Regions from separate parts of the Aliiglaciecola sp. genome, predicted to be linked through region 2. Evidence: predicted binding sites of a transcription regulator. Region 2 holds the regulator's gene; each other region holds the start of a gene.

Region 1 (2,276 bases), on a different contig from region 2:
GCTCTAAAAGTTCACGTTATTTTGCTTATGCAGCTACGGTGGCAGCGAAAAGTTTTGGCCGCAAAAACGAATGTCATGCTTGGCTAGGGGTTCGTATTCAAATGTACCCTGGTGCAGAACCTTCTGATATTAAAGTCCATGTACGAATGCTTGATGACAATGCTGAAGCCCAGCAACAAGCATTAGGCGTGATTGGCGTGAATTTAATATACGCTGCTTATTTCTATTTTGAAGATCCAAAAATGATTATCGACTCACTCACCGATAACATGAAACCCAATCGAGTTGAAATTGACTTTATCGACTTCAAAGGCCCCTACTTCCTTGATGTGGATAATCGAATTAAAAATTTGCACCTGATCCGCAGCTGGAAAACCCGCGCAGTCATGTTCAAACCCGATGGCAGTGTGGCGATCCCCGCAGAACTACTGTACAAAAAGAATATTCTCACCATTCGAGGTTCATTCAGGCCAGTCACCAAGCTCAATGTCGATATGATTGAACAAGGCCAAACATCTTTTTACGAACTAAAAGGTGTGGATAAATCGAATACAGCGGTCATTGCAGAAATATCCTTAAATGATATGAAAGGGAACGACGCGCAAATGCCTGAAAAAGACATAGTCGCGCGAGTACAACTGCTTAACTCTTTAGGTTATAACGTGATGGTGTCAGACTATACTCGTTATTTCTCGTTACGGGCTTATTTCCGTCAATACACCAAGATGCAAATAGGCATTGTGGTGGGTATGGTAAATATCAAACAGATTTTTGATGAAGCCAGCTATAAAGGTGTTGAAGGCGGAATTATGGAAGGCTTCGGAAAACTGTTTCCGGACAATACCCGCATGTATATCTATCCAGAGATAGATGAAAATGGCGAACTCAATGACTTCACCTTGGTAAAAGTTCCAGAACACTTACGTTTCCTTTATCGACATCTACTGGAAAATGGTTTCCTTGCCGGAATTGAATGCAGTGATAGCGAATTATTTTCAATCTATTCCCGAGATTTATTGAGGCAACTACCGTTAGGTCGCGGGGAGTGGGAAAGTGCAGTTCCCGAAAGTGTTGCTGAGGAAATTATAGCGAATAAGTTTTTTGGTTACCGTGAACGTTAAAGTTTTAATCATTTGATAGGCATAAAAATGGCAGTTAATCTGCCATTTTTTACGTCTACTCCCTCACAAATTTAACCACAATTTTCAAGTTGGCAAAATATTGCGCAAGATCAATAAAGCTCAAATGTAAAAAAACTAAACTGCAATAACTAAATGATTATTGCGAATTACACCATGAACTCAAAACGATTCTTCGACCCCAATTTACTTGAAAAATACAACACAAATGGGCCACGTTATACCTCCTACCCTACGGCATTGTCCTTTAGTGAATCTTTTTACAATGATGATTTAATCAAAGCGGTAAAGACTTCACCGAATACGGATCTGTCACTTTATATTCATATCCCCTTTTGTCACAGTCTATGTTACTACTGTGGATGCAACAAAGTTGTCACCCGCCACCCAGAAAAGGCGGAGGATTATATGTTTCATTTACTGGCTGAAATTACTCAGCGTCAGGAGTTGTTTAAGAAGTACGTAGTTCGTCAAATTCATTTAGGAGGAGGTACCCCAAGTTTCTTAAGCAAACAACAGCTTTCAAACTTAATAGCGGTATTGAAAAGTCACTTCAAACTTAGCGAAGACGTAGAGATTGGTATAGAAATAGACCCTAGAAACTTAACCTTAGATTACATTGACCACCTTGCTAATATTGGTTTTAACCGACTCAGTATCGGTGTTCAAGATATTGATCCCCAGGTGCAAAAAGCTATAAATAGGGTGCAATCTACAGAATTGATCGAACAAATTGTTGAACGAGCAAATAAAATTGGCTTTAACTCAGTTAATTTAGATCTGATTTATGGGCTTCCCCATCAAACCCCAGAACGATTTGAACGCACTGTTGATAAAGTAATTCAAATGGGTGTGCAAAGAATATCTCTGTTTAGTTATGCCCATTTACCGGAACGCTTTCCTGCCCAACGAAAACTACGTGATGAGTGGCTGCCTAATGTAAATCAAAAACTGGAACTGATGAAGTTAGCAATTGAACGTTTTCTAGATGCAGGTTACAACATGATTGGTATGGATCATTTTGCTAAACCAAATGACGAACTAGCCAAGGCACAAAAGCAACAAAAACTGCACCGTAATTTTCAAGGCTACACCACCCACGCAGATTGCGATCTACTTGGTTTTGGAGTATCCGCA
Region 2 (2,276 bases):
ATTCAATTCGTCTGCTCCGTTAATAGGAAACTAAATTGAGTATTATTTATGTATTAATCCCCATCGCTATACTGCTCGTTTTGTTAGCTATCGGGATCTTTTTTTGGGCAGTTAAGTCAAATCAATTTGAAGATTTAGAACGTCAAGGTTACAACATTTTATTCGATGATGACGTAGACAAAAAAGCACCACAAAAAGCCCCTAAAACTGAAGAAGAATGAACGATATCAGCTGGTTCTCAGCGATTTTAATTGGTCTTGCAGGTAGTGTACATTGTGCAGGGATGTGCGGCGGTATTGTTACCTCGTTTACCTTTGCCTTGCCAAAAAATCAGTCACAATGGCCATTTTTAATCGCTTATAATACAGGACGTATTTTATCCTACAGTGTTGCTGGCGCTATCGCCGGACTTTTAGGGCAAGTTGTCACAACCCAATCTTTCATCAACCCACAAGTACTCACCCTGTTTGGTGGGGTATTTATGGTGTTACTGGGGCTTTATGTGGGTCAATGGTCAAAGTTGCTCACTAAAGTCGAAAAAGTCGGTGCTATTTTTTGGCGTAAAATCAGCCCGTTGTCAAAACGTTTTATTCCCTTTAAACACCCAATGTATGCCGTGCCCTATGGTGTGATTTGGGGTTGGCTGCCCTGCGGATTAGTATATTCAACATTAACCTGGAGTGTTTCCACTGGCAGCGCAGTACAAGGTGCGTTGACCATGTTTTGTTTTGGTTTAGGCACACTGCCTATTATGTTAGCAATGGGAGCTAGCGCCACTCAAATCAGAAGTTGGTTAACACAACCCTTGGTAAAACGTAGCGTTGCAGTTTTATTGTGCTTATTTGGCTTGATTTTATGTTACCAAGGGATTCATAATTGGTAACTAATGAATTAAGTGGAATTATCTAATGTCTGATTCGAACAAGTTCAGTATTCGCTGCCAAAATTGTAGTTTTAACCATCTTTGCATCCCCGTAGCCCTGAACCAAACAGAAATGGAAAGTTTAGATGAGATAATCGAGCGTAAACGTCCTTTGCATAAAAATGATCAGCTCACTATTCCAGGACAAAAATTCACCTCATTATTTGCGGTAAGAACAGGTTCATTTAAATCCTATATTACCTCCCCTGATGGAGAACAACAGATAACCGGGTTTCATTTTCCTGGTGATATAGTTGGTTTCGACGGACTCTTTTCAGAAAAGTACCAAAGTTACAACCAAGCCATGGAAACCTCTATGGTGTGTGAGTTGCCCTATGACAAGCTCGACACTATGAGCGAGCAACTTCCGACATTACGTAAAGAAATGCTTAAGATAATGAGCACGGAAATAAACCAAGACCATAGTATGATGATGCTCTTGAATAAACGTACTGCAGAGGAACGTCTTGCACATTTTTTGATTAATTTATCCGACCGCTTTCACTCTCGTGGTTTTTCTGAAACCGAGTTCAATTTAACCATGACGCGTAACGAAATAGGTAACCATTTAGGTCTTACCGTAGAAACCGTCAGCCGTTTATTAACCCGTTTTCAAAAAGAAAATATCATAAAAGTAGATGGCAAGTTTATCCAGATCCCCGATTTAGCCTCCCTTAGAGATAAGCTCGGTGAGCATGTTTTACAAAATAAAGCCTGCGGATAGGCCTTTCCTGTTAAGTTGATTTAGGTCAAAACAAATAATCGGTTAACTGGCAAAATAGCTAAAGTACCCATACACTTAAGATGAAAGTGTAAACCTTATAAGGGAGTTAACTAATGTCCATATTTAACAAAATACTAGCCGTTGTAGACCCGACCACCGATGATCAGAAAGCCTTTAAACGGGCTCTCTTGCTGGCACAAAAAACGGGGGCCAGTGTTACTGCCTTTCTATCCATTTACGATTTCTCTTATGAAATGACCACTATGTTGACCGTAGATGAACGCGAAACAATGCGCCAAGCTGTGGTAGATGATAAAACTGATTGGCTAGCCAATATCGTTGAGCCATTGGCAGCTAACTCTTCAATCTCTGTAGATATCAAAGTAGTTTGGCATAATCGTCCTTATGAAAGTGTCTTATTTGAGGTGATTGACCACAGTTATGACTTAATTGTAAAAGGCACTCACGAGCATGACACCTTGAAATCGGTTATTTTCACCCCTACCGATTGGCATATTTTGCGAAAGTCTCCCGTGCCTGTATTGCTAGTCAAAGAGCATGACTGGCCAAGCAATGGCAACATTTTAGCGGCTGTTGATGTTGGTAGCGAAGATGATGAGCACCATAGTT
Region 3 (2,276 bases), on a different contig from region 2:
CAATTAAATAAAGTTGATAAAGTCTACTATATTTACATTGGTTGACAATGTCAACTAAGTTGTTGTTGATTTTCTAGATATGGAGAAATAATGGAATTAAATGAAGCGCTGTTTAGCCTTTTTCATACTGTACGCAATAAAATTATTGAACAGGTTAAGCAAATGGACTCAGACTTATCGCCAATGCATTTAAAGTCGCTAAAGGTAATCTCTAAGATTGAAGATTGTACTGGACAAAAGCTAGCCACTTTTATGGGACGAGATAAAGCTCAAATTAACCGCTTGATTAAAGAGCTCGTTAATCAGGAGTTAGTCATAAAAACTAGCAATAAAGAAGATGGCCGTAGTCAAATTTTGTCGTTATCTGGCAGGGGAACACAATATCTCGACAAATTTAACAAAATTGAAAAGCAAGTTTTCGACACTATGCTCAAAGATATTGAACCGCAGAAGGTAGAACTCTTTATTCAACTTGCAAACGAGTTCAAAGGTAACTTGCAATAATGGCTGCAAGGTCTGAGTTTAGAAAATAGTTTAATGATTGAATTAACAACTAAAGGCCCGAAAGACATTTCAACGAATCTGACCTCCTTGTTTTTAACCTTTGCGCGAACAGCAATTATTAACAGGTTCGCACTGTAGCTTTACCCGACTTAATCTATTGTTACCTCGAAACTGCAGGTAACAATAGATCGAATATCGTTCCTTGCTTATTTGCTAGACTTTGCAATTCTTACTAATGAAACATCACAGTCTGCATAGTTTGCAACGCCATTCGCGGTAGAACCGATTAATGCTTGAATGCCTTTTTTAGAGTGTGTGCCTAGCATGATTAGGTCAGCTTTTCGTTTAATCCCTTCATTGCATATTAGCTCATAAGGTTTACCAACCTTAATGATGCGGTTCTTTTTAGGGACATTGAAGTCTGCGCACAACTCTTCAATTTTAGGAGATATTTTGTCTTTCAGTTCTTTTTGATAATCCTTAGGCAATAACTGGTAAGGCAGAACATGCATAACAATTAACTTACTGCCGTATAACTCTGCCATTTCAGCAGCTTTAGCGAGAACTTGTTTCCCTTCTGTAGACGCCTCAATAGCACACAGGATTGTTTTATACATAATTGCTCCTTAATCATTATCAATCTGAAGTTTTTATTCATTCTTATACTACCCATAAAATAGCGGCAAATATATGATTCACATCAATATTAGCTGATATTTAGCTCCCCTAACCGGCTTCAGACAGCATGGGGAGTAGGGTGAAGTCTTATTTTCAGTTTCTAAACTTCTCAATGTTAGATTTATCCTGTTTGTCCAGATCCAGTCATTCATTAACGAATGACTCATTACAAAGTAAACTGCAGTAAAGGTTAAATATTTACTCGTGTGACGATGTGAAGTACCTATTCAATCCATTTAATTCTACCTTAGAGTAATTAGATCAGCATAAATCGCCAACAAATCACCCTTTGACGGTTGACATATAGACGTCTATACGGCAAATTGAAGCCCATGAAAATAATAATAAGCACCATCGGCATGATTATGATTACCACCTCAAACGAGTTGGTCGCTGGCTAGTGCTTAAAGAAATTTAAAAAAGCCCGCGACTCAAGCGGGCTTTTTGTTATTTACAGCAAAATTATTTGCCTACTTTAAATGGCTACACAACAAATAGATGGCTTCAGAGTTGGGTTAAAGTGCGAAATTAGAATGCGAATCTCAAGCAGCGGAACAGAAGTAAACAGGAGCAATAAATGAAGGTGTTGAAATTTGGTGGCTCTTCAATGGCCGATGCTAAACGTTATTTGTCGGTTAAAGACATCAGTTTAGCTAGCCATGAAGAAAACGGTGCAGCAGTGGTTTTATCAGCTCCAAAGGGAGTGACAAATGCATTGTCGTTGTTATGTGAACAAGCAAGTGCGGGAAATGACTTTGGCGAATTGTATGCCAAATTAGATATGACATTAAATGGTATTGCTAGCGACTTAGCTGAGCAATTGCCTGCTTTCCGCAAAGCCCGTTTAAGCAGTTTTATTGATACAATTTTAGCTGAATTGAAACAGCATCTAGATGGCATTCAGTTACTGCGTTGTGCACCAGACCAAATTACCGCCAAAATTTTAAGTATGGGCGAATATGTCAGTGTGAATATTTTCAGTGAAATACTGAACGCCCTAGGCCAAAAAAATCACATTATTGATCCGGTTAATTATATTGTTGCCGAAGGTGAATACTTAGATAGCATTGCCGATGTTGCAGTAAGCAAAGCCC

What was found. The regulator FNR, encoded in region 2, switches genes on or off when oxygen is low (the NO sensors DNR and NnrR bind a similar motif). The targets are predictions, from matches to a motif close to TTGATCTAGATCAA.
Region 1: the regulator FNR is predicted to act here: its motif matches at 1,222-1,235, upstream of hemN (oxygen-independent coproporphyrinogen III oxidase).
Region 3: the regulator FNR is predicted to act here: its motif matches at 1,195-1,208, upstream of ABJV04_RS00890 (universal stress protein).

What each region holds. Positions count from the first base shown of each region.
Region 1 covers NZ_JBDWYG010000017.1:252,531-254,806, reverse strand. Annotated here, with positions in the region: gene ABJV04_RS04010 (TonB-dependent receptor) at 1-1,121, shown strand, start outside; gene hemN (oxygen-independent coproporphyrinogen III oxidase) at 1,296-2,276, shown strand, end outside.
Region 2 covers NZ_JBDWYG010000031.1:107,967-110,242, reverse strand. Annotated here, with positions in the region: gene ABJV04_RS07150 (heavy metal translocating P-type ATPase) at 1-23, shown strand, start outside; gene ccoS (cbb3-type cytochrome oxidase assembly protein CcoS) at 36-221, shown strand; gene ABJV04_RS07140 (sulfite exporter TauE/SafE family protein) at 218-883, shown strand; gene fnr (fumarate/nitrate reduction transcriptional regulator Fnr) at 909-1,646, shown strand; gene uspE (universal stress protein UspE) at 1,760-2,276, shown strand, end outside.
Region 3 covers NZ_JBDWYG010000007.1:195,121-197,396, forward strand. Annotated here, with positions in the region: gene ABJV04_RS00885 (MarR family transcriptional regulator) at 91-504, shown strand; gene ABJV04_RS00890 (universal stress protein) at 711-1,121, opposite strand; gene thrA (bifunctional aspartate kinase/homoserine dehydrogenase I) at 1,760-2,276, shown strand, end outside.